4 regions of the Planococcus massiliensis genome follow, and region 4 is predicted to be linked to each of the others. Evidence: riboswitches for the same ligand, from Rfam matches in the RefSeq annotation. Region 4 holds a riboswitch; each other region holds the start of a gene.
The links. A riboswitch is a leader RNA that binds a small molecule or an ion and turns the genes downstream of it on or off. The one in region 4 is predicted to bind S-adenosylmethionine.
Positions count from the first base shown of each region.

Region 1: linked by a shared signal. The riboswitch ahead of ssuE (NADPH-dependent FMN reductase) and the one ahead of metK (methionine adenosyltransferase) in region 4 are both predicted to bind S-adenosylmethionine.
Region 2: linked by a shared signal. The riboswitch ahead of BN1080_RS03430 (O-acetylhomoserine aminocarboxypropyltransferase/cysteine synthase family protein) and the one ahead of metK (methionine adenosyltransferase) in region 4 are both predicted to bind S-adenosylmethionine.
Region 3: linked by a shared signal. The riboswitch ahead of BN1080_RS13440 (5-methyltetrahydropteroyltriglutamate--homocysteine S-methyltransferase) and the one ahead of metK (methionine adenosyltransferase) in region 4 are both predicted to bind S-adenosylmethionine.

Region 1 covers NZ_CCXS01000001.1:619,772-627,666, reverse strand. The annotation lists gene BN1080_RS03155 (gamma-glutamyl-gamma-aminobutyrate hydrolase family protein) at 1-478, opposite strand, end outside; gene BN1080_RS03150 (LLM class flavin-dependent oxidoreductase) at 632-2,014, opposite strand; gene ssuE (NADPH-dependent FMN reductase) at 2,046-2,591, opposite strand; SAM riboswitch class I at 2,691-2,799, opposite strand; gene BN1080_RS03140 (DedA family protein) at 2,841-3,431, opposite strand; gene BN1080_RS03135 (MGDG synthase family glycosyltransferase) at 3,452-4,564, opposite strand; gene BN1080_RS03130 (hypothetical protein) at 4,566-5,135, opposite strand; gene BN1080_RS03125 (hypothetical protein) at 5,319-5,588, opposite strand; gene BN1080_RS03120 (dicarboxylate/amino acid:cation symporter) at 5,693-6,937, opposite strand; gene BN1080_RS03115 (quinone oxidoreductase family protein) at 7,448-7,895, opposite strand, start outside.
Region 2 covers NZ_CCXS01000001.1:674,418-682,312, reverse strand. The annotation lists gene BN1080_RS03450 (TadA family conjugal transfer-associated ATPase) at 1-1,251, opposite strand, end outside; gene BN1080_RS03445 (CpaE/TadZ family protein) at 1,280-2,419, opposite strand; gene cpaB (Flp pilus assembly protein CpaB) at 2,431-3,210, opposite strand; gene metX (homoserine O-acetyltransferase MetX) at 3,840-4,853, opposite strand; gene BN1080_RS03430 (O-acetylhomoserine aminocarboxypropyltransferase/cysteine synthase family protein) at 4,866-6,155, opposite strand; SAM riboswitch class I at 6,258-6,369, opposite strand; gene BN1080_RS03425 (glycerol-3-phosphate acyltransferase) at 6,503-7,141, shown strand; SAM riboswitch class I at 7,242-7,357, shown strand; gene BN1080_RS03420 (methionine ABC transporter ATP-binding protein) at 7,487-7,895, shown strand, end outside.
Region 3 covers NZ_CCXS01000001.1:2,688,905-2,696,799, forward strand. The annotation lists gene BN1080_RS13420 (OsmC family protein) at 15-440, opposite strand; gene BN1080_RS17260 (SGNH/GDSL hydrolase family protein) at 763-909, shown strand; gene BN1080_RS13425 (alpha/beta fold hydrolase) at 1,012-2,088, opposite strand; gene BN1080_RS13430 (YitT family protein) at 2,346-3,221, shown strand; gene BN1080_RS13435 (Ltp family lipoprotein) at 3,273-3,680, opposite strand; SAM riboswitch class I at 3,882-3,982, shown strand; gene BN1080_RS13440 (5-methyltetrahydropteroyltriglutamate--homocysteine S-methyltransferase) at 4,099-5,226, shown strand; gene BN1080_RS13445 (NADH-dependent flavin oxidoreductase) at 5,287-6,423, opposite strand; gene BN1080_RS13450 (aldo/keto reductase) at 6,587-7,570, opposite strand; gene BN1080_RS13455 (tryptophan-rich sensory protein) at 7,715-7,895, opposite strand, start outside.
Region 4 covers NZ_CCXS01000001.1:2,214,924-2,222,818, reverse strand. The annotation lists gene BN1080_RS10980 (metal ABC transporter solute-binding protein, Zn/Mn family) at 1-722, opposite strand, end outside; gene yidD (membrane protein insertion efficiency factor YidD) at 812-1,042, opposite strand; gene BN1080_RS10970 (Dps family protein) at 1,151-1,597, shown strand; gene BN1080_RS10965 (NUDIX domain-containing protein) at 1,663-2,121, shown strand; gene BN1080_RS10960 (alpha/beta hydrolase family protein) at 2,102-2,884, shown strand; gene pckA (phosphoenolpyruvate carboxykinase (ATP)) at 2,954-4,546, opposite strand; SAM riboswitch class I at 4,784-4,897, shown strand; gene metK (methionine adenosyltransferase) at 5,098-6,294, shown strand; gene BN1080_RS10945 (gamma carbonic anhydrase) at 6,342-6,851, opposite strand; gene BN1080_RS10940 (alpha/beta fold hydrolase) at 6,955-7,758, shown strand; gene BN1080_RS10935 (LLM class flavin-dependent oxidoreductase) at 7,781-7,895, shown strand, end outside.

The DNA of each region.
Region 1 (7,895 bases), 1.6 Mb from region 4:
ACCGGTTCAGCAAAGAACCCTCCGGTACGTGAACGAAATGGGAGCCGTGGAATTTCGGCGCTTGCTGTTTATGCTGCAGCAAGTCCCCTTCGATTTGATCGGTGATGTCTTGATACATATCTCCGCCAACCGCAATATTGAGGATCTGTGCGCCTCGGCAAACCCCTAAAATCGGTTTTCCCAGTTCCAGCACTTTCTTCATCAGCTGCAGTTCAAAAGCATCGCGGGACGGGATAATCACACCTAAATTCGGATGCGGCTCTTCCCCAAACAAGGTAGGATCGATGTCATATCCGCCTGCTGCAAACAAACCGTCGATATGTTCGGCAATCTGCTCAATTTCCTCTTCTCTCCGCAAATGCGGGAGCATGATTGGCAGCCCCCCTGCCTGCATAATAGCTTCGGTATCAGCCTGCTCGATTGAATAATGGTCGTGCCCTAATTCTTTTGATGCGGTAATTCCAATAATCGGTCTCATTCTATATCCCCCATTACTTTATCTGAATATAATAAACATACAGAATAAATCGCTAAATTACTAGCTGATTCATTGAAGTTCTTTTTTTTCACGCTAAAAAACCATGGAGCATTGAAGGCTCTCCATGGCTTCCCTTAAATTTGCATAAGGTTTTTAACGAACTTCTGCTTTCTCCAAGGAAAACTTTTTTCCATGATGATGGGCAGGCAGCCGGTCCCCTTTGCCGAACAGGCGATCACGCAATGTGCTCCCTTCGTATTCAGCCCGCAATAAGCCCCGTTCACGCAAAATCGGCACCACCAATTCGATAAAATCTTCGAATGTTCCCGGTGTTATGGCGTAGGCAATATTAAAGCCGTCCACTCCGGCTTCTTCCACCCATTGCTCCAAAGTATCAGCGACCTGTTCAGGTGAACCCACCGTATATGCACTCATGCCGCCGATTCCCACAAATTCCTTGATGTCGTCTACTGTCCATTTCTTTTCCGCATCAATTCTTGTGAAGTTTTCCAACGCTGATTGGATAGAGTCATTCTCAATGTATTCCAAGGGCTGGTCAGGGGCATAGCTCGACAAGTCAATTCCCGTCCATCCGCCGAATAAAGCAAGCGCCCCTTCATGGCTGATATGTTTTTTGTACTCTTCGTATTTTGCCCATGCTGCTTCTTCCGTTTTTCCGACAATCGGCGTCAGCATCGTTAAGATCTTCACTTCTTCACGGGACCGGCCTGCACGTTCGATCTGCTCATGCAATTTATCCACTGACCGCTTTGCGGCTTGGATGGTCGGCGCCCCGATAAAGACGCATTCTGCATTCTGTCCGGCAAACTCCACTCCTTTTTTGGATGCCCCCGCCTGATACAGGACTGGCGTCCGCTGCGGGGAAGGTTCCGTTAAATGGGCGCCGGGCACTTTATAATATTTCCCTTCATGATTGATGTCATGGACTTTTTCCGGATCGGCGTAGATGCCATTCACTTTGTCCAAAACAACGGCGTCTTCTTCCCAGCTGCCTTCCCACAGCTTGTAGCAGACTTCCAAATATTCTGCCGCGATATCGTAGCGTTCATCGTGTTTCACTTGATCCTCCAGCCCGATATTGAGCGCAGCGCTTTTTAAATAGGAAGTGACGATGTTCCAGCCGACGCGGCCATTCGTCAAATGGTCCAATGTCGACATCCGGCGCGCAAATGTGTAAGGATGTTCGTGAGTCGTCGAAGCGGTAACGCCGAAGCCTAAATGTTTTGTCACGGCAGACATCAATGGCACGACTAACGCAGGATCGTTTACCGGAGACTGTGCACCTTGCCGCACTGCCGCATCGCGTGAGCCTTTATAAACATCGTAGGTTCCGAGTACATCTGCCAGAAAAATGGCGTCAAAACCGCCGCGTTCCAAAAGCTTTGCCAATTCAATCCAATATTCGCTCGTCTTATACGTATGAGAGCGATCTTCTGGATGTGTCCATAATCCTGGGGATTGATGGCCGGCACAATTCATGTCAAAAGCGTTCAAGTAAATCCGTTTTTTCGCCAATAGCTTCTCCTCCTCAAAAATCCTTTTCGTTTTAAGCGCTCGTGACAGGCTGTCTTTCAATAATCTCCAAGAAATAATCCAGCTGTTTTTTCAAACGCTGCTCCACTTGGGCTTCAATGATCGGCTCATGCGGATTCGTTTTATCAATTTGGCTGTCGACTAAGTAGATTCCTTTCAAATTTTGTCCCTTCAAGTTCGCAAGCAGCGGTTTTAATGTATATTCAAGCGCTAAAAGGTGAGCGGAACTGCCTCCCGTCATCAACGGCAAGACCGGAGTCGCTTGCAGAACATCCTGCGGCAAGAGATCAATCAATGCTTTTAGCACACCTGAATAGGCTGCTTTATAGACGGGTGATCCTACAATAACGCCCCGTGACTGGTGGATTAACGCGCTGATTTCATCGATAGCCGGACTATCGAAACGCCCTTCGAACAAATCGTCTTTCAGAACGTCTCTCACTGAAATATGGGTGACCGAAATTCCTTTCCTCTCCAATAACCCTCCTAAATGCTTTAATACTGTTTCAGATCTGGAGTCCTTTGAAGGGCTGCCTGATAAAATTACAACTTCACTCATCTGATTCTTCCTCTCTGATTAAAATTTTATTCAAAAATGAAAAATGGCCTCCTTTTCTCGATATCAAGAAAAGAAGGCCATTAAATCTAATAGGTCCTGTCCTTATCTCTCAAGAAAAAATCTTCTTGCTGGAGTTAGCACCTTTCTGACAATGTCAGAGGTTGCTGAAGCGTCAACGGGCCAGTCCCTCGGCTTCTCTGGATAAGTTTATTCGATTAATGCCTATCATAATACTAGGGATTAGGGGTGTCAAGCTTTAAATTTATTATTCTGACTCTTCGCTTTCAGATACAGCCAAATGCCCGCTGCTCCCAAGGCAGCAGCCAGATAGCCGTAAATGGGAATTGGACTGGCTGACATAAAAGATGTAAACGCCTCATAATTCCCGTTAAAATAATGCCCAATGCGGAGCATAGCAAAACACCACGGGTAAATGCCGATAAAAGTCAGCACCGCATATTTTCCAAGCGGAATTTTACTTATGCCAGCCAAATAGGAAATGTAGTTGCCGATGCCGAATGGCCGCGAAATCGCAATGCTCCATATGCCGTAGCGGCGAAACAAATCGGATGCTTTTTTTAACCCTTTATGGAATTTTCTCTGAAAGATGTTTTGGAATTTATTGCCCAGGAAATAGGGAATCAAACACGCCAGGTTGTACGAAGCTGCCAGTCCTGCCGACAACCAAGCGGTGGCCGGCAAGTCGTGATTCAATAATCCGCCATAAGCTATCACCAGCGCCACTCCAGGAAACGGCAAAGAAGATCCTTCCAAAAACATGACGCTGAATAATCCTTTCATCCCCAAACTTTCGAGAAAAGCCAGTATTCCTTCAATCATACCGCCCACTCTCCAGTCCTTTAATTGCCCACTAAAATCTTTTCGAGCTCCATGTAAATTTCATCCGAGTTCTTCAGGCTCAAAGAATTTTTATAAGCTTTAATGCGCTTCTGGAAACGCCCAATGGCTTCCTCATCCGCCAAAGTTTCGTCTAGAAAATCCATCAGCCTGCGTCCTTCAGGCACTGCAAACACCAGTTTTTCCTCCAGCAAGTAAGCCAGATTGATTTCCTCCTGGCCCGGAAGAGCCGCCGGAATAAAAATCGGCAACTCTTTCCGCAGCGCTTCGCTGACGGTGACGCCTCCCGGTTTTGTCACAAGAGCATCCGCTTTGCTGTACAGCTCATTCATCATTTCCTTTGAAGAAATGTAGGGGATCGCATGGATCGCCGGATGGTTTAAAGCGGTAATTTTCTGCTGAAGTTTTTTGTTGGTTCCGCATAGAACTTGAAAATTCCATTTTTCCTCGTTAACCTCTTCATCCAGCTGGTTCAAGACTTCGCTCAGTCCCGTGCTTCCTCCGGAAACTAAAACGGTTAGCCGTTTAGTGGAATGCCGCTCTTCCTGACGGCTGAACTTTTCACTTACCGGTATGCCTGTCACAAAAATACGGTTTTCCGGAATTCCATAGCGCTGGCATAACGCTCCTTTTATCGCTTCGTTTGGAGCAAAATGATATTCGATGCATTCTCTTCCCCATACATCATTCACAAAAAAATCCGTGTACACATTCAGGCAAGGGACTTTGCATTTTCCTTGTTTCTTCAACTTATTGATGAAAATCGACGGAAACCCATGTGTGCAAATGATTAAATCGGGTTTTTCCCTTTCTAAAATCTCGCTGACTTTTTTCATGAAAAGCCATTCATACGTTTTATGGCTCTTTTCTTTTGACGATTTATAGGCAAATTGCCGATAAATCCATGCATACGAATTGGGTGCTCTCCGTATCCAATTTAAGTAGGCCTTAACAGTTACCGATTCCACTTTTGCATTCCATTCGCTCAATAAATCCACCTTTTTGCATTGGACTTCCCCAGTATGGTCTCGGATGAATTCACTCATTGCTTCCGCCACTTGATGATGGCCGGAAGGCATACTGTTCAATAGCGGAAATATCAGTACTTTTTTCATGTTATAGAGCCTCCATCAACATAGTATTTTCCATTTTGCATGGCTGTTCAGAAACCAATGGCGGATAAGACGATAAGGGGCCACTATAAGCAAGCTGCAGAAAATCCGCACAGAAAATATCTCGCGGCATCATTAATCGGGAAGGCTTTTGCGAAATTTCGATTCTGCCTTGACGCAGCACTTCTGCTACAAATTGGGAGCAGAAAAACGAATTCTCGCCTCCGAACCCGCGTTTCACCACCACTCCAAACAATCCTGCCACATTGTATTTGTAGCGGTCGCGCTCCTGTTCCATGGCAAACACGAAGTTCTTCATCGCTTTGAGCCCCTTAGCATCAACCGGGCATTTGAAAATTGCACAATGTGCACGCTGAAATAGATGGTTGTGCATGTCCTCTTTTACAAAGCCGCCGTTAAAAGCATTGTCTGCATTTTTTCTGCCAAAGCTGTACACCTCTGTCAAATCAGAACTGAACGCTAACGATACGTGACTGTAAGGATGGCGTGTATACGCTTTGATCATTTTCGATAAAGGAGTTTTGGTATCCGTGAAAATAATATAGACATCCATTGCTTCATCTCCTCTTAAGCTGCCTGTCCCAGCAACGTTTAATAAGTTATTCTCAGTTTAGCCTCAGCAGAAAATAACAGCATCGGGCGCTGGACTTTTTCCTTGCAGGACTTGAGGCGTAGATAGATGTAAGCAATTCTGATTCATCCAAAGAAAAAAAGAGATGCATATCTGCATCTCTCTTCAGCCTTCCCATTGCACTTTGGTGGAATAAATCAATTTTTCTCCTATAAAAATCAAACATTGTGCTTCCAGGCACTTGATGCCGATGGAAACTTTAATATCTTCTGTTTCTCCGTCTTCATTTTTCAGCTTGCCGAACAATCTTGAACTCAGGGCAAAACCGATTTGCTCATCCTGCAGAACGCCATCTACATAAAGCTTTTGGCTCCTTAAATTTTTCTCTACCCGGATATTGTGCAATTTGTATCGGATTTTCCAGATATCGTTCATCTCTTCGCCTCCTGCTTCTGCTTTTAAAGACAGTATATCATCAAAAGTTCAGATAACTTAAAACAGCCTCCTTTCGCCGCAAAACGAAAGGAGGCTGTCATTTTTTACGCTTCTGCTTCTTGTTTCCTGATCTCTCTCTTGCCTTCAGTTTCTGCTACATAAACGGCACATGCCGCATCGCCTGAAATATTGACCGCAGTTCGGGTCATATCCAATAGACGGTCAATCCCGATTACCAAACCGATTCCTGCTACCGGAAGGCCTACACTGCTCAATACCATCGCAAGCATGATAAGGCCGACTCCAGGAACCCCTGCTGTACCGATACTTGCGAGTACCGCAGTCAAGACAACTGTCGCCAGTTCCATAGCCGTCAAATCGATGCCGTAAGCTTGCGCGATGAACATCGTTGCTACGCCTTGCATGATCGCTGTCCCATCCATATTGATGGTTGCGCCAAGCGGCTGCACAAACGAACTGACTGACTTCGGAACACCCAAATCTTTTTGAGCTACCTCCATCGAAACCGGCAGGGTAGCCGTACTGCTTGACGTACTGAATGCGACAGTCATAGCAGGAGCAAACTTTTTGAAAAACCAAATCGGATTTTTCTTAGCTAAAAGGGCGATTGTCCCGCCATAAGTAACGGCTGCATGAAGTGCTAATGCTGCCAATATGACCAGCATGTAAGCTCCCATCGCTTTCATCGCTGAAAATCCTTGCGAACCGACAGCTGTTGCAATCAATGCAAATGTACCGTACGGAGCGAACTTCATCACGATTCCGACCAAATACATCATCACTTCATTGCCTTGCTCCATCAATTTAAGCAAACCAGACGTTTTTTCTTTTAACGCCGTTAAAGCCAAACCAATAAAAACGGCAAAAACAATGATTTGCAGCATGTTGCCTTCCGTCAACGCAGCTAACGGATTGGATGGGATAATATTCAATAAAGTATCGACTACTGATGGCGCTTCTTCAGATTCAAAAGAGGCCCCTTGTAAATCAAAATCGCCAGCAAGCCCTGGTTGAATTACTGATGCCAGCGAAAGGCCAATCACGATAGCGATTGTCGTTGTCACTAGAAAGTAAGTAATCGTTTTCAAACCGATGCGCCCCAATTTTGCCGGATCCCCAAGACCCGCCGTCCCAAGGACAATGGAAAAGAAAACTAACGGAACAACGAGCATATTGATCAAACTTAAGAAGATTTGTCCAACAGGGACAAATACGTATGTATTTAAAGTCTCAAATGAGCCAGGCGCAAACAAATTGATGAGTAAACCGACAATTGCCCCTAAGACCAATCCAGTTAAAACTTTTACAGTTAAGCTTTTTTTCTTCATCTATCATCTTCCTTTTTTTAGAGTAGAGTTCAGTTTACCCGAAAACCAATAAATTTTACAGTAAAATATCATTAGGTTGTAATAAAAATTCCGTATATTTATGTAATATTTATTGAAAACACTTTTTCCAGATTACTGCTTACCTCGTAATACCCTTGATTCATCTGCTTTAATCGCGAATCAAAGGATTTTCTATCCTTATTTTCAATTCCGTATATTTATTCAAAAAATATTAAATTTAACTATATAAATATACCTTTCCTTACTCAACTTCAACCATAATTTAAAAAGACCGCCTTCAGCCATCGATCGCGGAAGAACGGTCTTGAAAATTCATCATTCTTTTCTTTTTAAATATTTTTTGAGTTCGATCTTGTATTCTTCAGCCCATCGATAAACAGTGCTGGACGAAACGCCTAATTTCCCGGCTGATTTTGCTGCGGAAATGCAGGTGTTAAAACAAAAACTGCCTTGCCAGATCCAAGGCAAGGCAGTCAAATAAGAATGCATTCAGGGCAGCAGCATCACTTTTCCGATGCTTTTCCTGCTTTCAATATGAGCATGTGCTTGGGCAGCTTCGGCTAATGGATGGCGCTTCGATATGGCAATGTTTAATTTGCCTTGAAGCAATAATTCCATGATGGCCGAAGCGCCTTCCTGCAAAAATTCAGGGCGCTGCTTCCGATAATTTCCTGTGCTGTAGCCAATCACTGAGCGGCAGCTCGAATGGAGATCCGTGGTTTTGATACGTCCTGCTGCAGAGCCGTCATTGGCGTGCCCGAAACTGATAATCCTTCCAAATGGTGCTAAGCAATCCATGCTCTTTTCAAAATGGCTTCCTGCTATCGTATCTAAAATCACATCGGCCCCTTTCCCATCTGTTAAGTCGTTTACTCGCTCAGCAAAATCTTCAGTCGAATAGTTGATGACATGATCAGCGCCGAAACTTTTGGCAGCC
Region 2 (7,895 bases), 1.5 Mb from region 4:
GCCGATGACTTCGCCATTTTTGCCGGTGCCGGTCCGCTTGAAAATAAACACATCCCGGATTTTAACGCCTTTGTCGTCATCTACATATACTTCTGAGATATTGACGATTTTGCGTTGCCCATCCCCGAGACGGTCAGCCTGGATGATATAATCCAGTGCTCCGACGATATACTCCCGGACGATTTCACTTGGCAAATCCATCCCCGCCATGATGACCATACCTTCGACCCGGCTAATGGCATCAACCGGCGAGTTGGAGTGGACGGTCGTCAGCGACCCTTCATGCCCGGTGTTCATTGCCTGCAGCATATCGAAAGCTTCCGCTCCCCGGACCTCCCCGACAATGATTCGGTCCGGACGCATGCGCAGCGAGTTCCGCACCAATTGGCGGATGCTGACTTCCCCTTGCCCTTCTACGTTTGGCGGACGCGCTTCCATACCGACAACGCTTCCCCTATTCAGCCTCAACTCTGCCGAATCCTCAATGGTAATGACCCGTTCATGGAGCGGAATCGATTTCGCTACAGCATTCAGCAGCGTCGTCTTCCCGCTCCCGGTTCCGCCGGAGATTAAGATATTAAGCTTTGCTTCTACAAGAGCCCGAATGAATTTGGACATGTTTTCATCCAAGGAAGAAAGCCGCAGCAAATCTTCCATTTCAAAGGGCTCTTTCCGAAATTTCCGGATCGACAGCAATGTACCGTTTAAACTGATGGGCGGAATGACGGCGTTCACCCGGCTGCCATCGGGCAAGCGGGCATCAACCATCGGCGAACTTTCATCAATTCGCCGGCCAAGCGGAGCGATTACCCGGTCGACAATGTGCCGGACATGCTCTTCGTTTTTAAAGGTGATATGGGAAGATTCCAGCCGGCCGTTTCGCTCCACGTGGATTTCTTTCGGTCCATTCACTAAAATTTCCGTAATCGTCGGATCTTTCAATAATTGCTCTAATGGGCCAAAACCTACTGTTTCATCTATTAAACGCGTCAAAAGCATTTCGCGGTCGGTTTTCGAGATGACCACTTTTTCTTCGAGCATGAACTGGCTGATCAGCCGTTCAATCGACAAGCGGCGCTCAGATTCTTCAGCGGCTATCAGCGGCTCTAAATTGGTTTCTGCCAGCAGGCGCGCTTTGTAATGCTCCAGCAATTCTTCCAAATATGGGCTCATTACTTGGGCGCTTTGTACCGCTACAGTCTCGCTGGCCGCTGCTGCTGATTCGGTTCTTTTCCGTTGAAAGAGCGACATCGCTTTCCCTCCTTCCTTCTAACATGGATTATTTCAGCATGGATACGACCCATTTCCGCATATCTTTTGCAGCGGGAGTAAGTTTTTTCTCTTTGGGCAATTTCCGGAGTGTCTCACCTTTGTTGATCGCGGTCTGTATTCCTTTTATATCGCGTCTGATTTCAGCTGCCACAGGGTATTCGATAAAACGTTCAATATCTTTCTTGCTTAATTCGTTTTCCCGTCCGACTTCATTCAGCACCAATTCCAGCCGGTCTGCAGTTGGAATCCCAAGCTTTTGGAACAATTCTTCCGTATGTTTGAAAACACGGATGGAAGGCGTATCCATTAACGTTGTGTAATAGATGCGGTCGGCTTCGACTAAGGCCGTATACGTACGTTCATCCATATTCACCGGCAAATCGACGATGATGAAATCATAGGCCCGGCGGCATACACGCAAAAGACGTGTAACAAAATCTTCTGTGATGTACTCAGCAAGTTCTGCATCGCAGGGACTGATGAGCAGCTCCATTTTCGATAGAGGCTCTTTTTCCGTTACGTTGCGTAAATGCTGTTCGGTCATTTCTTTGATGACCGGCTCCAAATCCAGAATATTTCTTGTGGTTTCTACACCCAAGTACGACTCCCCGCCTCCAAATTGCAGGTTGAGGTCGATATAGAGCACTTGAGCGGTGGACTCGAATTTTAAGGTTTGGGCGAAAGCAGTGCTCAATAAAGTTTTTCCGCTTCCTCCCTTGCCGCTATAGAAAGCGAATACTTGTCCGCTCCCGCGCTTGAAACTCAATTGCTTTTCTTTTTCTGGAGACTTTTCAAGCCGCGCAAGCATAATCGCCAATTGGTTTTCCAAGCCATTCAAATCTTCAGGAATGACGAAATAATCAATTGCCCCCGCTCTTACCAGATCGCGGAATAACTGAAAATCGTGGCTTTCGTGCACAAAGACCACCGGCGTCCCGTTAAGTTCTTGCTGGAGATAGGCATGGGTTTCCAAGTCCTTCCCAGGTTCGTGCAATAAAAGAACGAGCGCCGGATCCACGTTTTTCAGCTCCGAACGCAAATGGGTAGGGTCAAGCCACATATAGTCAAACTCACCTTCAAACTGCCGAGTGAGCAATGTAAATAATTCATTTTTCTGTCCGACAATCAATAGTTTCGATTCTTTCATATCCAAATCCCTCAGCTCTCCGGAGACGTTTCGGCTGCGTCATCCTGTTCTTTCTTGTCTGCTTCTTTTTTCTCTTCTGCTTTAGGTTTTTCTTCTTTCGGTTTTTCTCCAGCTTTTTCTGCCGGTTCTTTGGCAGCTTCCGTTTCAGCAGCTGTGTCCGTTTCCGGCGGGTCTTCTTTGCCAGCACCGACATTCGCTTTGATAATGCGGACACTATCTGCATAATTCTGCATATGTATTAACTTAGGTGCCTGTTCGAGTGAAACTTCCAGCTGCACGCCAGCAAACTTCTTATTGTCATTGGCTACACGCGCCACTTTTACGTCTTTCATGAAAATCTGTGTTTTGTTTTCATTGTCAAAACGGACAGAGACGATAATGTCAACCCGGTCCAAGGCTTCCAGCTCTTCGTCGAAAAACACACGATCCGAAGCCATTAAAGTGATGAGGCGATTATTCTCTTCCATTACTGCGGAAGCTTGCTTCAACATATTTTTCGTTATGAAGTCCCCTGCTGATAAAGGGATAACGGATACCTTATTTTGGAGGTCATCCGTGCTTGTAATATGCTGGTCGGTTAAAAACTTTTTTGGTATCTCTTCGACAGTTACGTCTTTCGGTGTGATGATGCTTCGAGAAGCGATATCCCCTTTGGCCGCATAGACTTTGACCATCGTCCCCAAATCGTTATTCAATTCCTTCACTTTCGATAATGTCAGGAAACCGGCCGTTCCTGCTAGAATGGCAGCTAGCACGAAAAAGATAATTGCTTTTCTTTTGGATTCAATCATTTTGGCACTCCCTTGGCATTAGGCATCTATTTCTCTACTTCTCGGCATTAGCAGGAAACTTTTTGCTCTTTGCTAAAATTTTCTTCGTTTAATAAAATTGGCAATATTATCCTTCACTTTTTATCTATATTTTAATTTCCTCTATATGCTTATCATTAAATTTATAAAGCTGTCAAAATCGTTTTTGTAAAAATGTACTTTTTACAGACAAAAAGTCTCATAGGTATTTTTTACCCTTCCGTGTCACAATGCCAACTATTCATTATCCTTTCATTTTATTTTGGGACCATCCTCCTTATAATGCTGCTCTATCCTTTTACCTTGCTTCTATACCTTTCATTCCCTTCTTTTAATCGGGACTTTTTAATCATTTTTTCAATTTTTTCATTATTAAAAAACCTCGAATTCAAGAGTTATTCAATAGAGATAAATACTCAAGACTTTGAGCTTAGTTATTCGCAATTGCCAATCTTGATACCAAGGTTTTTTCTTTTAATTTCCAATTATTTTTTCATTTTAATTATTGAATGTTTTTGTTCCTCTGCAATAAATCACCAAAAATAATAAAAAAATATAAAAAAGACAGAGAAGCTGGAAAAGCTTCTCTGTCTTTCGTCTGTCAAAATTAATCAGGTTGATAATTTAGACATGATTGCATATTCAAGTTTTTTTCTGATAAAGCCGCTCCATTTTTCAAATTCCACCAGAAATCCATCATGTCCAAACTTTGTTTCGATGATTTCCCAAGCGGCCCGAGGCTGAGATTCCAGCCATGGAACCATCAATTCACTCGGATAAAGAAAATCGTGCGTAAACGATAGCGCAAAAATTTCCACATCCAGAATTCCATCGCCTATATCATGGGTGTTCATCGCTTTTAAGAGCGTCAAATAACTATTGGCATCAAAGCGGTTCGCCAGTTTCTGCCCTTGATACCCCAAGTAGGATTCTACGTCATAGACGTGCCCAAAAGGTTTTCGGCCAAAGCGCTGATTGAACATTTCGCTGCTGCGGTATGTCACCATTCCGGCCATTCTCGCCACTTCAAAGCCTTTTATATCAGATGACTGTCTATAATAGCCGTTCTTAAAATGCGGATCGTTTTCAATCGCTTGAATGCCGATGTAATTGAAGGCGATGCCGTAGGCACTATAATAGGGGGTTACCGCAAGCGGAAAAATAATGTCCACAAATTCCGGATGGGATCTTCCCCATTCCAAGGTTTTCATGCCGCCAAGCGAGCCTCCAATAACTGCAGCCAAATGTGAAATCCCGAGTTCTTTCAACGCTTGATATTCCGCTTGGACCATGTCTTTTATCGTAATCGCCGGGAAAGCGGAACGATAAGCCTTCCCTGTTTTGGGATTGGTGGACAAGGGGCCGGTAGAGCCGTTGCAGCCCCCTAGCACATTGAACGTGATGACTTGGAAAACATTGGTGTCCACGGCATTTCCTGATCCGATCAATCCGGACCACCAGCCTGGAAGATCTGCGGTCCCTACTGCATGCTGATCTCCCGTCAACGCATGGCAAACGAGAACAACAGGACCGCCTTCGTTGCCGGTTCGTTCAAAGGCAAGCTCTGCATTTTCCAAGACTTCTCCAGATTCAAGAACCAAATTGCCGATGGATACACTGGTCATCCGTTTCCCCTCCTAGACGTTTTCAAGCACTGCCGATTTAATGGCCTGCTCCAGATCAGCGATTAAATCTTCCGGATCTTCAAGCCCGACCGACAAGCGGATCAATTCTTCTGTGACCCCTGCCCCCTCCAATTCTTCTTTGTTCAATTGCTGGTGGGTAGTAGATGCCGGATGGATTATCAGCGATTTCGCATCGCCGACGTTTGCTACATGCGACCACAATCCGACGCCATCAATCACTTTGCGACCGGCTTCACGGCCGCCTTTGACTCCGAAACTCACGATTGAACCATAGCCGTCTTTCAGATATTTTTTCGCCAGCTGATGGGATGGATGATTTTCAAAGCCGATGTAATTAACCCATTCGACTTGTGGATGCTGCTGAAGATATTCGGCAACTACCCGTGCATTGCTATTATGGCGCGGAATTCGCAAATGCAGGGTTTCAAGTCCCTGCAAGAAAGCGTGGGCGCTTTCCGGGCTTAGTGAAGGACCGAAATCGCGCAGCAATTGGACACGCAGCTTCGTCGCAAATGAAGCGCCTTCTGCATCAATGCCGTAGCGGATGCCATGGTAGCTTTCATCCGGCTCCGTGTAATTCGGGAATTTCGGATTGTTCCAGTTGAACTTTCCGCCGTCTACCACAACCCCGCCAATGGTCGTTCCATGGCCGCCAATCCATTTCGTCGCGGAATGGATGACGACATCTGCACCAAAAGCGATCGGATTGCTGCCGTACGGAGAAGCGAACGTATTGTCGATCAATAAAGGAATTTGGTTTTCGTGGGCGATTTCCGCCACTTTTTCCACATCAAATACATTCAAGCTTGGGTTTCCGATAATTTCACCGAAGATCGCTTTGGTTTTATCCGTGATGGCTGCACGGAAGTTTTCCGGATCTGTTCCATCCGCAAATTTCACTTTGATGCCGTAGCGCGGAAGTGTGTTGGAGAATAAGCTTACCGTACCGCCGTATAGATTGCTGTCAGCCAAAATTTCATCGCCCGCCTCAGCGACGTTTAAAATAGAAAATGCAATGGCCGCCATCCCGGAAGACAAGGCAACAGCTGCTGTCCCCCCTTCCAGCAAAGCGACGCGCTGTTCAAAAACGTCTACCGTCGGATTCATAATGCGCGAATAGATATTTCCGGTTTCTTTTAAACCGAAGAGATTTTGGGCATGCTCTGAACTTTTGAATACATAAGAAGTGGTTTTGTGGATGGCTACGCCTCTCGCGCCTGTCGTTGGATCGGGTTCCTGTCCGCCGTGCAATAAAAGCGTTTCGGGTTTGAAATTTGTCATTTTTATTCCTCCTAGTTTTTATTGATGAAAACCGAAGACGAGGAGGGAATAGAAAAAAGCCCTCTTCGTTAAGAAGAGGGCCGTCATATACGGAAATACCTCCTCTCATCTGCCAGACCGTTGCCGATCTGTAGGATTTAGCACCTTTCCAAGCAATTGCTTGGTGGTTGCCGGGCATCATAGGGCCTATTCCCTCCGCCTCTCTTGATAAGAGTATTCAGATTTAGTTTTTCATCTTGTTTAGCAGTATAAAAACATCGTCTACATTTGTCAAGCGGATAATTCAAAAAATTTTGAAACCTCCACTTCTCTTTAAACGTTTAATACTTTATAGAGGAGATGATGAGATGATTCTTTGGTTTACCTGCACTCTTATAATTGGTTATTTAATTGGTTCACTCCACGGATCCTCCATCGCACAGCTGATTTCAGGGATCAATGTCAAAAAAGAAGGCGTAAAAAACTCCGGCGCTTCCAACGCGGCAATTGTTCTCGGTTGGAAATTCGGCGCACTTGTCGCTTTGATCGACATTTCCAAAGGAATCGCCGCTGTCTTGGGGTTAAAGATTCTATTAAATCAGTTCAATTTATCTGGCGAATTGGCCTGGACATTGCTGTTTGTTATGAGCGCGGCTGTCGTCATCGGCCACAACTTCCCGTTCTATATGAACTTTGACGGCGGAAAAGGCACTGCGTCCATTATTGGCGTCATGCTTGCACTGGATTGGAAACTGGGGCTTGCCGGCGGATTGCTGCTGGTCGCTTGCGCTTTAGCAACAGATTATTTGGTCGTTGGCGTTCTCGTCCTGTATGGCATGCTGTTCGCCATCGCCTATTTTCCAGCAGACGGCATTTGGCCGCTTCTCACAGCCTTCGGACTTTTTGCCATGGCTTTCTGGAAACACATCGAAAACATTAAACGAATCAAAAACGGAACAGAAAGCAAAGTTTCTTCTGTCTTCCGCAAGAAAGCCGGGCCGGTTTAATGGCCGGCTTTTTAAATTTTAAATTATTTTTAAAAAGTTTCTTGACTTTTCTGCGTTGACGCACTAAAGTGAGAATTACAAATCGAATAGATACATCACTTTCTTATCCAGAGAAACCGAGGGACAGGCCCTATGACGTTTCGGCAGCGGATTCGCTTTTAGCGAAAACTGTGCTAATTCCTGCAAATGCATATATGTGCATTTGGAAGATGAGAATTGAGATGGTTTCAGTACGGAGCCCTCTTTTTTCTTATGGACAGGAAAAAAGAGGGCTCTTTTTGTTTTATTCTTTGCAGATTTGTATGATTTCGATTTACACAGCAACAGCATGAGGAGGCTATTTGAATGATTCAATTTGAGGGGGTTACAAAAACCTACCATTCCGGGAAACAGGAAATCCACGCATTGAACGGCATCGATTTAACTGTTGAAACCGGCGAAATATACGGCGTGATCGGCTTTAGCGGCGCGGGCAAGAGTTCGCTTATCCGCACAGTCAATTTACTGGAACGCCCCACAAACGGACGGGTGCTCATCCACGGCAAAGACATTTCCACCCTTACCAGCAAAGAAATCCGCGATACCCGAAAAGACATCGGGATGATTTTCCAGCATTTCAATCTATTGAATTCAAAAACGGTATTCCATAATGTCGCGATGCCGCTGATTTTGGCAAAAACGCCGAAAAACCAAATTAAAGAACAAGTGAAAAGCCTGCTTGAATTTGTCGGCTTGGCGGATCAGGCGGAAAAAT
Region 3 (7,895 bases), 470 kb from region 4:
TTGAATTGCCTTCCTTAATCCAATGTTTTTACAGGTTCATCATTGATCGCATAATGATAGCTGGTCGCGGCATTAAGTGAATGAATGACGGTGCAATACGTTTCGCTTGAAAGTTTGATTGCCCGAATGACTTTGTCTTCCGGAAGATCGCCTTTTAAATAATACGTGATGGCAATTTCAGTGAAACGCTTTGGATGTTCTTCAGCACGAGTGCCTTCGATATCCATATAAAATTCATCCACTTTTAAGCGCATTTTATTGAGCACTAAGACAATGTCCATTCCGGTACAAACCGCCGCCGCATGCAATAATACTTCAGGCGGCCGAGGCCCGCTATTCGCGCCCCCACTTTCTTCCCCCGCATCGAGCAGCACCCGGTGGCCCGATTCCGTCAAGCCATCAAAAGCCATTCCACCGTTCCAGTTCAATCTTGCTTTCATTCCCCATCACCCTTTCCAGTTTTCTTCCCTATACCCTTTTATTGAAATGTTTCATCCGGTAAGTTGCACAATAAAAAATATTATTAATTTGCTACTTTAATAAAAAATTATTTTCTAACTACAGACATTCTACATACAGGGGATTACACTTTGAGTAAACATCGTCAAAGAAATTCGCTCGTTGACGAAAACGAAAGTTATGCTGTACAACTTATACAATCTGTTCCACTTAAACAGCCCATTTCATAATGTCGCTGATCTGTACTTGCCGGAACTTAACGCCATGTAATAAGACGTCGCTAACTCGCATAAGAATGTGAAATTGGCCGATTCCTACCAGGCATTTGGCGATAACCAAGCGAAGTATTTGATCAAAGGAGACATTCACCCGACCAAAGCCGGCCATGAAAAGCTTGCGAAAATCGGCTTAAAAGCATTAAGCCATAAACACGTACACCAACACCGTTAACGAAATGAAAAAGCGGCCTTCATGTTGAAGGCCGCTTTTTTCCGTATATTTTTCTTTTATCGTTCCCCTCGATGAGTTGGTCGAAATGCGTTTATAGTCTGATCAATCATGGACACCTTGTTTAACCGGCACCGCAAGCAGCTCTTTCAAGTGGCGGTCGATTTGCCCGTGGTACGCTTCCCCTTCGCCGCCAAACAATCCAAAATGACCGGCAATGCTCGTAATCACCCGGAGCTCGCTGTTCGGAATCATTCTCTGTTCCCGCTCGCAATCGCTTGGCGGGAAAAACATATCGGTATCGATCGGCATGGCATACGTGACAGCTTTTATGCGCCCAAGCGCCGCTTCAAGGTTCCCGTCCGCTAACCGGCTAACGTCGCCTCTCTGCCATTTCCATGCCATGGCAAGCAATGCATTCGGGTCCATCGCTTGGAAAAACGGCTCCAAAAATCCGCCAACCAATTCATCCACTGAGGCTACGCCAAACAAATCCCATTTTTCCTGATTGAAAAACTCCGGACAAAAGCCCATAACGGCCCAGATATCCGCATGGCGCTTCAAGCCGTCCGCCACTTCTGTATGGGACGTGTAATTGCCGCCGTTCCAGCCCGGATCCGAAGTGATGGCATCCATCAATGTCTGCGTGAAAAGAAAATCATGGACCGTATTTTTAGCAGTGCCGGCAATCGGCGCCGCCCGTTTTACCATATCCGGGAAACGGACGGCCCATTCGTACGTTTGCTGCGCCCCCATCGAACCGCCGACCACTAAAGCCAACTCTTCAATTCCGAATCTTTCCGTGATCAATTGATGCTGCGCCCGCACATCGTCCCCAATCCGCACTTTCGGGAAACCGCTCATGCTGATCGCGTCCGGGCTATTATGCGGTGAGCTCGACAAGCCATTTCCGATTTGGTTGGCCACCACGATAAAATATTCCGTCGGATCAAGCGCTCTGCCTTCCCCGATATAAGATTCGTAATCTTTGCTCGTTCCTGAAAACCAAGTCGGTATCAGAATGGCATTCGTTTTCGCTTCATTCAATTGCCCATGCGTCGCATACGCCAATTGGCAATTAGGAATCAGGCCACCTTCTTCCAACTCAAAATCCCCCAGCTCATAAATCTCAAATGGCCCGTGATTTTCTTGTGAATAAAACAGATTCTCAATCATCAACATTCCGCCCTTCCCCTGGATTTCCCTCAATTTAGGAAGCAAGGTGTTCAGGTATGGAGAAAGTCTAACTACTTCCCAGGTCAATTATACATGCCTAACGCCTTAAATAAAACAGAATTTTCTGTTTATAAAAAGAAAGATTGCGATTTTTCATGTCCTGCTATTTCCCCATTTTCTCTGTTAAAATAAGATAAAAAAGTTTATATTTAATAGTTAGAGTAAAAGATATTCAAGAAATTGCTGGAAAGAAGGAATAGTATATGAGTGCAATACCCCAAAAACGTAAAATGAGCATCGGAAGAATCATCAAAAAAGCATTGCCGATCATCATCGGTGCCTTTATCACAGCCTATGGACTTGAAGCTGTATTAATTCCAAACAATGTCTCAGACGGCGGCGTCACAGGCCTCAGCATCGTCGGCTCGCAATTATTCGGTTTGCCGCTTGGCTTGCTGATCGCTGTCCTCAACATTCCGTTCGTCTATCTCGGCTATAAACAGATCGGGAAAAGCTTTGCCATCTACTCCATTACCGGCATTGCTTCCTTAGCTTATGCGACAACCGTCATGCACCACATTCCAACCATCATCGAAGGCGATACGCTGCTCGTCACAGTTATCGGAGGAATCATCATCGGTTTCGGAATGGGCCTTGCTTTGCGGAATGGCGGCGCTTTAGACGGAATCGATATGCTCGCTGTATTGCTTGCTCGCAAACTGCCGTTCGGTACGAGTGACATGATTTTATTCTTAAATTTATTTGTCTTTATCGTCGTTTCGTTCGTTTTCGGACTGCAAGGGGCTTTCCTTTCCGGAATCGCCTATTTTATCGCTTCCAAAGTCATCCACTTGGTTGAAGAAGGCTTCAGCGGCTCGAAAACGTATAAAATCATTTCACAAGAACCCGATCTTCTTGTGCAGACGATTTACGACCGCCTTGGCCGAAATGCCACTTACAGCTTGGTAAAAGGTGCTTATACAAACGATCAGTATAAAGAAATTACTTGCATTATCAACCGTTTAGAAGACAGCAAAATGAAAGAAATCATCTACGAAATCGACAAAAATGCATTCGTAGCGGTTTATGACGTCGCTGAAGTCAGAGGCGGAAACTTTAAAAAACGGGATATCCATTAATCCTCTCCTCATAAAAGACGCTAAACTCCCTAAAAACCGGGAGCTCAGCGTCTATTTTTTATCCTCTATGGAATCTACTGCATATGCGGCATCTTCCTCGCCATGGCCTTCAACCACTAATTGGTCAATCAACCCACTCTCTGAAAAAGGCGAGTATTTCAAGAAATTCTTTGCGCGAGCGACTGCCTGCTGCTGCGAAGGTGTCTCCATTTTTTTCATTTGCGCTTTCAATCTATTGATTTTTTCATTAGACTCGCTGTTCGCCGCTTCCAACATTTCCACTTCTGCTGCCAAATCTTTAGTCGCCACTTCGAGCTTTTCCTGCTTTTTTTGATTTTCGATTGTAGAACTATGGGCTGGGGATTGTAAGAACCCGATGCCTCCGCCGACTGCAAACGCAATGGCGACAGCCAATAGATACTTCCATTTTGTTTTAAAGAATGCCGTTTGTTTCTCCATCTTCGATTCCCTCTTTTTCTTCTTTCTCTCCACTTATTGTAGTATAACCGGGTGGTTACAGGCAGCATTTTTAGACGCCTCACGCTCTGCTGATGTTCGCTTCATCCATTTAGAAAAATAAATTTTCCAAATATCCTTGCATTTCCTTCCGAACTGGCCTATAGTTATAAACATCAAATCACAACAAACTGAATAATCGATTTCTTATCAAGAGAGACGGAGGGATTTGGCCCTACGATGTCTCAGCAACCGCCCACGGGCAAGGTGCTAATTCCAATAGGCGAGAGCCTAGAAGATGAGAAGAACAGATTTCCTGGCGGGAGCTTTCTTCTTTATTGAAGAGGGCTCTTTTTCATTTGCATGAGAGCCCTGTAAAACAAGCTTGACCCAAACTAAAAACAGAAAGCAGGAATTCCACATGACAAACCCAATTACCGAAACACCGAAAACTTTAGTTAATGCTCCGTTCAAAGCAGATCACGTCGGCAGCCTCCTCCGTCCGGACAGCATCCACCAAGCACGAAAAGAATTTAAAGAAGGCATTATCACAGCGGAACAGCTGCGGGAAGTGGAAACGACTGAAATCAAACGCATCGTCGACAAACAAATTGAAGTCGGTTTAAAGGCTGTGACTGATGGCGAATTCCGCCGAACATTCTGGCACACTGATTTCATGGCCCATATCAACGGTTTTGAAGGCTATACGCCGGAAACGGGCTACCGATTCAAAAATGTTGAAACGGAAGCATATGATGTGCGGAATATCGGCAAAATTTCCTTTAACGACAATCACCCTTTTATCAAAGACTTTACCGAGTTCAAAGAAATTGTCGGCGGCCGTGCAATCCCGAAACTGACAATTCCAAGTCCGAACCAATTCTTCAATGAAGGCATCCGTGACAAAAATCTCTATCCGGATCTTGAAGACTACGCGACAGACGTGATCCAAGCTTACCGCGATGCTTTTAAAACGTTCTATGATTTAGGCGCCCGTTATATTCAAATTGACGATGTCTATATTGCCGGCTTATCGTCTCCGGATATCCCGTTCAACGACGGCCAGTATAGCCGCGAATACTTGATCGATCTTGCACTTCGCGTCGCAAACGGCGTCCTTGAAGGCAAACCGGAAGACCTTACCGTAACGACCCATCTGTGCCGAGGCAACTACCAGTCCGACTGGGCATTTGAAGGAAGCTACGCGCTGATCGCCCCGACCCTATTCGCCAAAGAACAAGTGGACGGCTTCTTTCTGGAATACGATGACGACCGCTCCGGCAGTTTCCAACCGCTTGAACACATTCCCGCTGGCGGGCCAAAAGTGGTGCTTGGTGTCTTTACTTCGAAAAACGGCGAACTCGAAGACAAAGAAATCATTAAAGCACGTGTAGCAGAAGCGGCCAAATATGTCCCGCTTGAGCAGCTATGCATCAGTCCGCAATGTGGATTTGCCTCAACCCACCACGGCAATATCCTCACTGAACAGCAGCAATGGGACAAGCTTCGCTATATCGTCGAAATATCTGAAGAGATTTTCGGAAAATAAATAAAAGAGGCAAGCGCTGAGAAAATGGCGCTTGCCTCTTGTTTTGAAAGTTATCAAAAATTAAACGTTCACTTCTTCTTCGATTTCGACCATTTTGTACATCGACATCAACTGCCAAAGCGGTCCCGGGATATCGAGCTTGCCTTTGCGCTCTTTTGGAACACTGTGGAAAATCTCGTCTTCTTTTCCTTGTTTCACTTTTTCCGTCCATTCCGGATCAACCAATGCTTGGCGGCCCATCACGACAATATCCGCGCCTTCTTTAAGTGCTGCAACGGCGTCTTCCGGTTTTCTTATGTTTCCGACAACGACGAACGCCACGCGGCCTGCAATTTGCTTAGACAGAATCTCCACAATTGTCCCTTCAATCGCTTCGTTATGCGGACGTTTTTTATAATCCATCAACGATACGTGCAAATAGTGGATGCCGCCTACGATTAACTTCTCAGTCAGGACTTTTGTTTCTTCGATCGTATAGCCAACACCCAAATCGCTGTATTCCTCCGGAGACAACCGGTAGCCGATAATGAATTCTTCATTTCCGAATTCTGCCACTACGCGCTTCACTTCTGCTAGAACAGCGAGCGGGAATTTCAAACGGTTCTCAAAGCTTCCGCCCCATTCGTCTTCGCGGCGATTGGTCGCTTCCGAGACAAATTGCTGAAGCAAATACGTATTCGCTCCGTGGATTTCCACGCCGTCAAAACCGGCTTCGATTGCACGGTGCGTCGTTTCGCCGAAGTCACGGATAATGTTCGTGATTTCTTCAGCTGTCAATTCACGGGGTGCTGCTTTCTCAGGCGTTCCCCCAACTGAACTTGGTGCTACCGTTTCATTTGCTTCAATCAGTTCCGGCTGCCCTTGGCGTCCACCGTGCTGCATTTGCAGAATGGCTTTATTGCCGTTAGTTTTCATTTCAGCGGCCAATTGCTTCAAACGTGGCATAATCAGGTCTTCCTTGAACGCGATGAATTGTCCCGGGAATGCGATGCCATTCTCTGAAACGGCGATGCAGGCAGTGATGAACAAGCTGCCGATATTCGAGCGGCGGCGGTAGTAAAGCAATTCTTCGTCCGATACCGTACCATCCGGATTTCCTGAGTATGTTGTCATGGGTGCAACGCCTAATCGGTCATTCAAAACGACGCCGTTCGGCAATGTGATTTCTTCGAATAATGCATTGAATTCTGGTTTCATCTATTGTATTCCCCTTTTCTTTTGGCTCATTTATCCAAATTAGCATAGGCGCTTCTCGACTACAAGAATTCTAGCTTACGTAATAACGGATTTTCCAACCATAAAAGAAACCCGAAAGGCACAGGTGCCATTTCGGATTCCTTCTCCTTTTTTCATGAAGTGTTTATTTTGGCAAGACCGCTTTTGGAGAAATCAGCTTCGCTTCAAGCAGCTCTTCCCAGAACGCAGCGGGAATCGTCGCGTTCAATGCCTGCAGGTCTTCCTTGATACGGTCCGGCCGTGTAGAACCCGTTACGACAGCTTTCACAGCTGGGTGTGCTGTGGAGAACTGGATCGCTGCATCTTTTAAATTTACGCCGTGGTTTTTGGCGACTTCTGTAAAGTGCTCGACTTTCTTTTTCTGTTCAGGCGTGATTTCTTTGTAGTCAAAATAATCTCCGCCAAACAAAGCACCGGAGTTGAAGGAACCGCCAATGATCAGCCCGCCTTCTTTTTCAAGCGCGAGCGGCATCATGCGTTCAAGCGCCCGTTCATGCTGGAGGATCGTATATTGGGTCGCAGATAAACTCAAATCCGGGTGGGCTTCTTCCAGTTCAAGCGCTACTTCGATCGGCGTTGTCGTATTGACGCCGAGCCCCCATGCTTTAATGACCCCTTCATCTCTAAGGCGATCCAGCACTTTAAAAGCTCCGCGGCGCGCTTCGTCAAACTTTGTAATCCACTCGTCCCCTAAAAAGTCGGGAGACAGATCGTGGACGAAAACCATATCGAGGCGATCAGTTTTCAAGCGCTTCAAGCTGTCTTCGATCGATTTCAACGTGCCGTCTTCGGTGTAATCCGTCTTGATTTTATTTTGCCGGCCATCTTCAAACAGCCCTTCTTTTTCTTCCTTTTCATCGAGGATGATTCGGCCGACTTTCGAGCTCAGGATAAATTCATCGCGGTTGTAAGTGGACAACACTTCCCCGAGCCGCATTTCAGCAAGTCCCGCCCCGTAGAACGGCGCTGTATCAAAATAGCGGATGCCAGCATCCCAGGCAGAACGGATCGTCTCAAGCGCCTCCTCTTCCGGAACTTCTCTGAACATATTGCCGAGCGGCGCAGTTCCGAGTCCAAGTTTGTTCTTTATCGTCAATTCGTTTTTCATGATTGAACACCTCTTTTAGGAAATGGGTTTAAAGGAAATCACAATTCCTATTTACCCTTTGCCAATGGAGATAAACGAATGGCTTTCTTTCCATAAACAAAACAGGCACAAGAACCTTATGCCTGTTTGATTCGCAATATGCTTTTACCGCGCGTGTTTTAGGAAAAGGGAATTTCCGTTCTTGATGAATCGATAAATGGCGGCGATCAGGAAAATCACGATGCCTGCAATCAAAAGCCCTTGGATGGCCGTTGAAAGCTCCGGATCGACGCGTCCGCTGTTATACGAGCCGTAGATGCCGAAGAATGCCCAGGCCAAAGGCAGC
Region 4 (7,895 bases):
CTGTTTAGACCGGCGATTGCGACTTGCTCCAATCCATATGGCTCCGCCATATAGCCGAATGCCGCATGGGAAACGAAGAAGGTTTTCTTGTCCACTTCTTCGGCCATTTTCGCAAAGGAGCGGTCTAATTCTTCCAGCTCAATTTTCAGATCGGCGTAATTGCTTTCGTAGATTTCCGAGTTTTCCGGATCTGCCTCCGCCAAGGAATCTTTGATCGATTCCGCTAATTTCTGGCTAAGCACAGGAGAAATCCAGACATGGGGATCCGTTGAACCATGGTCGTGGCCATCATGCGAGTCCTCTGCATGGGCATCATCGCCGTGATGATCTTCTTCGTGGCTGGTCGCCGCAACCAATTCTTCATCCGTGATGGCATCAGCGGTTGCGACAAACTCGACTTTCTCATTTTTCAGCGTTTTTTGGGCGCTGTCGATAAATCCTTCCAGGCCAAGGCCAACGTAAAACAGCAAATCCGCTTCAGCAAGCGCGATCATGTCTTGCTGGGTCGGTTCAAAGCTATGTTCATTGGATCCTGCGGGATAAATGGATTCAACGGCAACGGCATCGCCGCCAATCCGTTCCGTAAAGTAGGTAAGCGGATAGACGGTCGTATAGACATGGAGCTTCGAATCGGCTTCCGGTTCAGGTAGTGAGCCGGAAGATGCGTCTCCACAAGCGGCCAATAATAAAACCAGGATAAACAAGGGAATAAGTTTCTTCATGAGTTTCCTCCAAAATGTAACGGTTACGTTTTATTTACTTAGAGAATATTACACGATGCGTTTTCAAAACACAAGAAAAACCACCAAAATTATTTTTTTGGTGGCCATTCTTCCGGAACAAAATCGATTCCGCCTTTATTGAAAGGGTGGCAGCTCAGGATGCGGCGTATGGCTAAATAGCCGCCCTTGAACGCACCGTGCTTTTCCACAGCTTCGATTCCATAATGCGAGCAAGTCGGATAGAACCGGCAGCTCGGCGGTGACAGCGGCGAGATGAACCGCTGATAAAAGCGGAATATCTTGATTAACGCAGTTTTCATAATCGCTCATCTTCTTTCAAGAGGGTATTTCCTTATGTTTATTGTAGGCAGATTGGAGGTATAAATAAAGTATAAGAGCTTATCAAATACAAATGGAGAGTGATTTTAATGTCAGCAGAATTAAACCACGAATTAAACGTGCAAGTCGCAACATGGTCAGTAGCCTATACGAAATTACATAATTTCCATTGGTACGTAAAAGGCCCGTCATTCTTTACGCTTCACGTGAAATTTGAAGAATTATATAATGAAGCGACGCTTCATATGGATGAAATTGCAGAACGTTTGCTTGCGCTTGGCGGCAAACCGGTTGCAACGATGAAGGAACAGCTGGAGCTTTCAGTCGTTGAGGAAGCGACAAGCAAAGAAACGGCAGAAGAAATGGTCGATATCATTGTCAGCGATTACGATAAAATCATGAAATCATTGAAAAAAGGCATGGAGCTTGCAGCAGCGGATGGGGACGACATGACAGAAGATATGTTGAACGCGATCCACCAGAACTTAGAGAAGCATTCTTGGATGCTTTCTGCATTCTTAGGCGAAAAGAAGTAAAATAGAAGGACTCGGGCGTACACTTTAACGAGTGTACGCTTTTTTGATGGCAAAGAGGTGAAATGATGAAATATACAGATTTAAACGGACTGCCCTGTGAACTTTCTTTTGTACCCGGAAGCTTTGAAATTCCAAGCAAGCATGTGCTGGTGATTGCTAAGCACGAGGGAAAATGGCTAATGACCGACCATCCACAGCGTGGAATCGAATTTCCGGGCGGTAAAGTGGAAGCGGGCGAAAGTTTAGAGGCAGCCGCCGCCAGGGAAGTATATGAAGAAACAGGAGGCGTAGTGGAAAAGCTGGAATGGTTTGCCGCATACGCCGTTTATGACGAGCCAGCTTTCTGCAAAACGGTTTTTGCTGCCAAAGTGGAGCGAATCGATTCGGTAAATTTGTTGGAGACAAAAGGCGCCGTATTGAAAGAGACATTAGAGGACACAGGAAATTTCAGTTTCCTTATGAAAGATCCTGGAATGCTGAAAATTATGGAGAAGGTGAAAGCGCTTGGAAAATGGGAAGATTGAATCGGCGAAACGTTATCCTTCGCCTAATCCGCAAGTCAAGTTGACGGAAATCGTTTATTGGTCGGAAGGCCTTAAAGTAAAAGGGCTGCTCGCTGAACCGGTGAATAGGGAAAGCACGAGCGGCATCCTGTATTTAAGGGGCGGCATCCAATCGATCGGTATGGTGCGCCCGGCTCGTATTGCGCAATTTGCGTCATACGGATTTACCGTGTTTGCGCCTTATTACCGTGGGAACCGCGGCGGAGAAGGGCGCGACGAATTTGCAGGGGCAGACCGCTGGGATGCGGTCCATGCCGTGGAGGTGCTCAAGCAGAAATGTCCAGGGCCGGTCCATCTATTGGCATTTTCACGCGGCGGCATCATGGCGCTTTGGACAGCTGTCTTGCGGGATGATATTGCTTCTGTGGTGACTTGGGCAGGCGTGACGGATACCGTGCTCACATATAAAGAGCGCCCGGATATGCGCCGCATGATGAAACGCTTGTACGGCGGTACCCCAAACACAGCCTTGACTGCGTTTGAAGAACGGAATCCATTGCTTCGGATTGAAGAAGCACATATGCCATTCTTAATCATTCACGGGCTGCAAGATGAAAATGTTTTTCCTGCGCAGGCCTATTTATTGGAAGAAGCGTTGAAGATGAATGATCAACCGCATGAAACCTGGTATTTCCCGGAATACACGCATTTCTTCCCGCCGGCAGCGAACCGCAAAGTGGCAAAGGCATTGACTATATGGATGAAAGAGCAGGAAAAAAGTTGACCGATTGGAACCAGGAAATAAAAAAGAAGCTCTCCATATTAACTGGAGAGCTTCTTTCCGTTTTTTTGCTTATGACAGTGGAGCCGGTCCGCCAAGTTGGCTGATCGCTGGATCAACTGTGCCGAACTTTTTGAAGTTTTCTTGGAACTTAGATGAAAGTTCTTTTGCTTTTTGATCGTATGCTTCTTTGTCTGCCCATGCATGGCGCGGATTTAACACTTCAGTCGGAACTCCTGGAATTTCTTTTGGAATTTCCAAGCCGAAAATTGCTTCTTTTTCGGTTTCAATGTTGTGCAATTCGCCTTTCATGGCTGCACGCACCATCGTCCGTGTGTAAGAAAGCTTCATGCGGTTTCCGACGCCGTATTCGCCGCCAGTCCAGCCTGTATTCACTAGGAAAACATCGACATTGTGATCGTCGATTTTCTCACCCAGCATTTCAGCATACACCGTTGCGTGAAGCGGAAGGAATGGTGAACCGAAGCATGTTGAGAATGTTGCTTCAGGTGCCGTGATTCCGCGTTCTGTACCGGCAAGCTTCGATGTATAGCCGCTTAGGAAATGGTACATCGCCTGTTCTTTTGATAGTTTGCTGATCGGAGGCAAGACGCCAAATGCATCCGCCGTCAAGAACACGATCGTTTTAGGGTGTCCGCCTACAGACGGGTCTACAATATTATCGATTGCTTGAATCGGATAAGCTGCTCGTGTATTCTCAGTTAGGGAACCATTGTCATAATCAGGGATGCGCGTTTCCGGATCCACTACAACATTTTCAAGAACCGATCCGAAACGAATCGCGTCATAAATCTGCGGTTCGTTTTCACGCGATAAATTGATGGTCTTCGCATAGCAGCCGCCTTCGATATTGAAAACGCCGTTATCCGACCAGCCGTGCTCGTCGTCGCCGATCAATTTGCGGTCGCCGTCTGCGGATAAAGTCGTTTTTCCTGTACCAGACAATCCGAAGAATAACGTAACATCGCCGTCTTTGCCAACGTTCGCTGAGCAGTGCATAGGAAGAATGCCTTTTTCCGGCAAGATATGGTTCATAATCGAGAAGATGGATTTTTTCATTTCGCCTGCGTATTCTGTTCCGCCGATCAAAATGATTTTCTTTTCCATCGAAACGATGATGAACGTTTCAGAATCTGTTCCATCAACCGCAGGATCCGCATGGAATGTCGGTGCATAGACAACCGTAAATTCCGCTTCGTGCGCAGCCAGCTCTTCTTTTGTCGGGCGAATGAATAGTTGATGCGCAAACAGATTGTGCCACGCGTATTCATTGATGGTTTGGATCGCCAAGCGTGATTCGTGGTCTGCGCCGGCAAAGCCTTTAAATACATATAACGCATCTTTTTGCTTCAAATGGTCGATGACTTTCGCATACAAATTCTCGAAAATCTCAGAAGAAATCGGGCGATTGACATTGCCCCAGTCTATTTTGTCTCTCGAAATCGCTTCATCAACGATGTACTTATCTTTTGGCGAGCGGCCTGTATATTTGCCGGTTTCAGCTGCTACAGCGCCTTCTCGAGTCAATACCGCTTCCCCACGGGATGTTGCAGCTTCCACTAATTGTGGAACTGATAATTGGACGTGCACGTTTTGGCCATTTAAAAGATCCTTTAGGTTGTTTTTAATATTCACTGGATTCATTTATATGTACCTTCCTTTTCGGTTATTCCCATTGCGAATGGGGAGGATGTATATTCGAAGATTAGTATAACACATTGTATTAAATAGTCTATACTAATAACGGGTGGAATCGAAAAAAACGAAAATAATGTGCTTTTTGAAGGCCAATAAACCTATAATATCTTTTATTCAAACGGATGGTCATTAAAACGTTGACATCGCTTTGCACATTCCGTATGATGAAAAATTGAACGGATACTCTTATTCCGAGCTGGTGGAGGGGTCAGGCCCAATGAAACCCGGCAACCTGCTGCGATTTGCAGCGATGGTGCCAAACCTGTAGCAAGGCTTTTAGGCCTTGGATGATAAGAGTGAAAGGTGCTGCTGATGATTTCTCCTTTCCTCATGCAAATGATGGAAGGGATTTTTTTATGAAATTTTGCCCTTAATCCTCGTGTGCAAGAGCCACAACGGCTTAAAGTTCAATCCCTTTTGGGAACGGACTTGACATGGGAAACGAGTACCGTATCAATTTCGAGAGCAATCTCGCAGGATCTAAGGAGGAACACATTTTGACAAACCGTCGATTATTCACGTCAGAATCAGTAACAGAAGGGCATCCGGATAAAATTTGCGATCAGATTTCAGACGCCATTTTGGATGCCATTTTATCAGAAGACCCAAATGCACGCGTTGCATGCGAAACAACCGTAACGACTGGACTCGTTTTAGTCGCAGGAGAAATCACGACTTCTACGTATGTTGACATTCCGAAAGTCGTTCGTGAAACCGTTCGCGAAATTGGCTATACCCGTGCAAAATACGGATTCGATTCTGAAACAAGTGCCGTTTTGACAGCGATTGACGAACAATCACCGGACATTGCTGCCGGAGTCAATGTAGCGCTTGAATCGCGTGAAGGCCAAATGACAGATAAAGAAATGGACGATATCGGAGCAGGGGACCAAGGCTTAATGTTCGGCTATGCAACAAACGAAACCGAAGAATTCATGCCGCTTCCGATTGCTTTGGCGCATAAATTGGCGCGCCGCCTTGCAGAAGTGCGGAAAGAAGAAATTCTTCCTTACTTGCGCCCGGATGGGAAAACGCAAGTAACGATCGAATACGATGAAAACAATAAACCATTGCGTGTAGATACGATTGTCATTTCGACGCAGCATCACCCAGAAGTGACGCTTGAGCAAATCCAGCGCAATCTTAAAGAATATGTCATCAACGAAGTGGTTCCTGCACACTTGATCGATGAAGAAACAAAATACTTCATTAACCCGACTGGCCGTTTTGTTATCGGCGGACCACAAGGAGATGCCGGCCTTACAGGACGCAAAATCATCGTAGACACTTACGGTGGCTATGCACGCCACGGCGGCGGAGCTTTCTCCGGGAAAGACGCAACGAAAGTGGACCGTTCGGCAGCTTATGCCGCTCGCTATGTAGCGAAAAACATTGTCGCAGCCGGCCTTGCTGAACGCTGTGAAGTGCAGCTTGCTTACGCAATCGGCGTCGCACATCCCGTATCAATTGCCGTTGATACATTTGGAACAGGCACAGTAGAAGAAAACAAATTGATTGAGCTTGTGCGCGGAAACTTTGATCTTCGCCCAGCAGGCATCATCAAAATGTTGGATCTTCGCCGTCCAATCTACAAACAAACGGCAGCTTATGGCCACTTCGGCCGCACGGATATCGACCTTCCGTGGGAGCGCACGGACAAAGCAGCTGCTTTGAAAGAGCAATCCGCCCAATAATAAAGAGAAAAGACGGCTGAGCGAATTTTGCTCAGCCGTCTTTTTTTCTATTGAAGCGATTTATAGTAAGCGCCTTTTTCAGCGTATTCGCGGACGATGCGCTGCATGTCTTCGATGTCTTCTTCGCGCAGCTCGCGCACCACTTTTGCCGGCCGCCCAAATGCCAGCATGCCAGGAGGGATGACTTTGCCTTGCGGAACAAGGCTGCCAGCGCCGATAAATGCACCTTCTCCCACTTCTGCTCCGTCTAGGATGATGGAACCCATTCCGATCAGTGCCCCTTTGCGGATTTTACAGCTATGCAAAGTCACTTGATGGCCGATGGTCACTTCGTCTTCCAAAATCAGCGGGTTCCCCGGGCTTTGGTGAAGCATGCACAGGTCCTGGATATTGGTTTTCTTGCCGATAATGGTAGGTGCGACATCGCCGCGGATGACGGTATTGAACCAAACCGATGAATCTTCACCGATTACAACATCGCCTGTAATCGTTGTATGGTCAGCGATAAAAGCCGAAGGATGAATAGATGGATGCTTGTCTTTGAATGGGTAAATCATGGAAAACCTCCAGTAAAAAAGATAAGATAATATTAATCCTATCAAAATAAGCGCAAAGGTCAAATGCACGTTGCAGGCTGCGCTAAGGAAAGGGGGGCAATACATGTGGAAATGGGAATCGATCGGACCGGCGAAAGCGGTAGTGGTCCTTGTACACAGTGCATATGAACATCATCTGCGCTATGCCTGGCAAATCGATCAATGGCGCGGCGCGAACTTCCACGTCATCATGGGCGATTTGCCCGGGCATGGCGAAAATGCTGGAAATGAGAGCGCTCACCGGGAATCGTTTGACGAATATGAGAAATCCATCAAAACAGCTGTGAAAGTGGCGATGGAAAATGAATTGCCGGTATTTATCGTGGCCCAAGGATTAGGTGCGACTCTCGCGATGGGTGTGCTTTCCAAAAATAGAATAAACATCGCCGGCGCTATTTTCACATCGCCTTGGCTGCAATTGATCAAGACCCCTTCTAAATTCTCGAATGCCTTGACCGGCTTTCATAAAGTAACATCGCGGGTAAAGATCAATCACCATATTTCCATTGAAGAATTGACCAAGAACCAGGAAGTGATCGAGCAGGAAAAAGAGGATCCTTTCTACAGGACTGAGATTTCAGTTGGCTGGTATCATGAACTTCAATCGTATTTGAAGCAGCTGGCCCAAAGCAAAGGGGCATTTCCGGATATTCCGGTGTTTATCCATACAGGAGAACGGGACATCATCACCGATAAAGAAATGGCGAAACGTTGGCTCAAACAGCAGAACCTGAAGGAATTCAGCTATAAAGAATGGACAAACGGCTACCATGATTTATTCCAGGAGCCTGAACGCGAAGACATTTTCATTTCTTCGCATTTATTCATCAAAAATGTTTTGCGTTCGTTAGGATACGTGGTGCAATAAGTTTTGTGAGAGAAGGGATGACATGGCATTAGCCTACAGCATATTAGACCAATCACCGATTTCAGAAGGCCTTACACCCGAGCAGGCGCTGAAGGAAACGGCAGAGCTTGCACAAATGGCGGAGAAATGGGGCTATA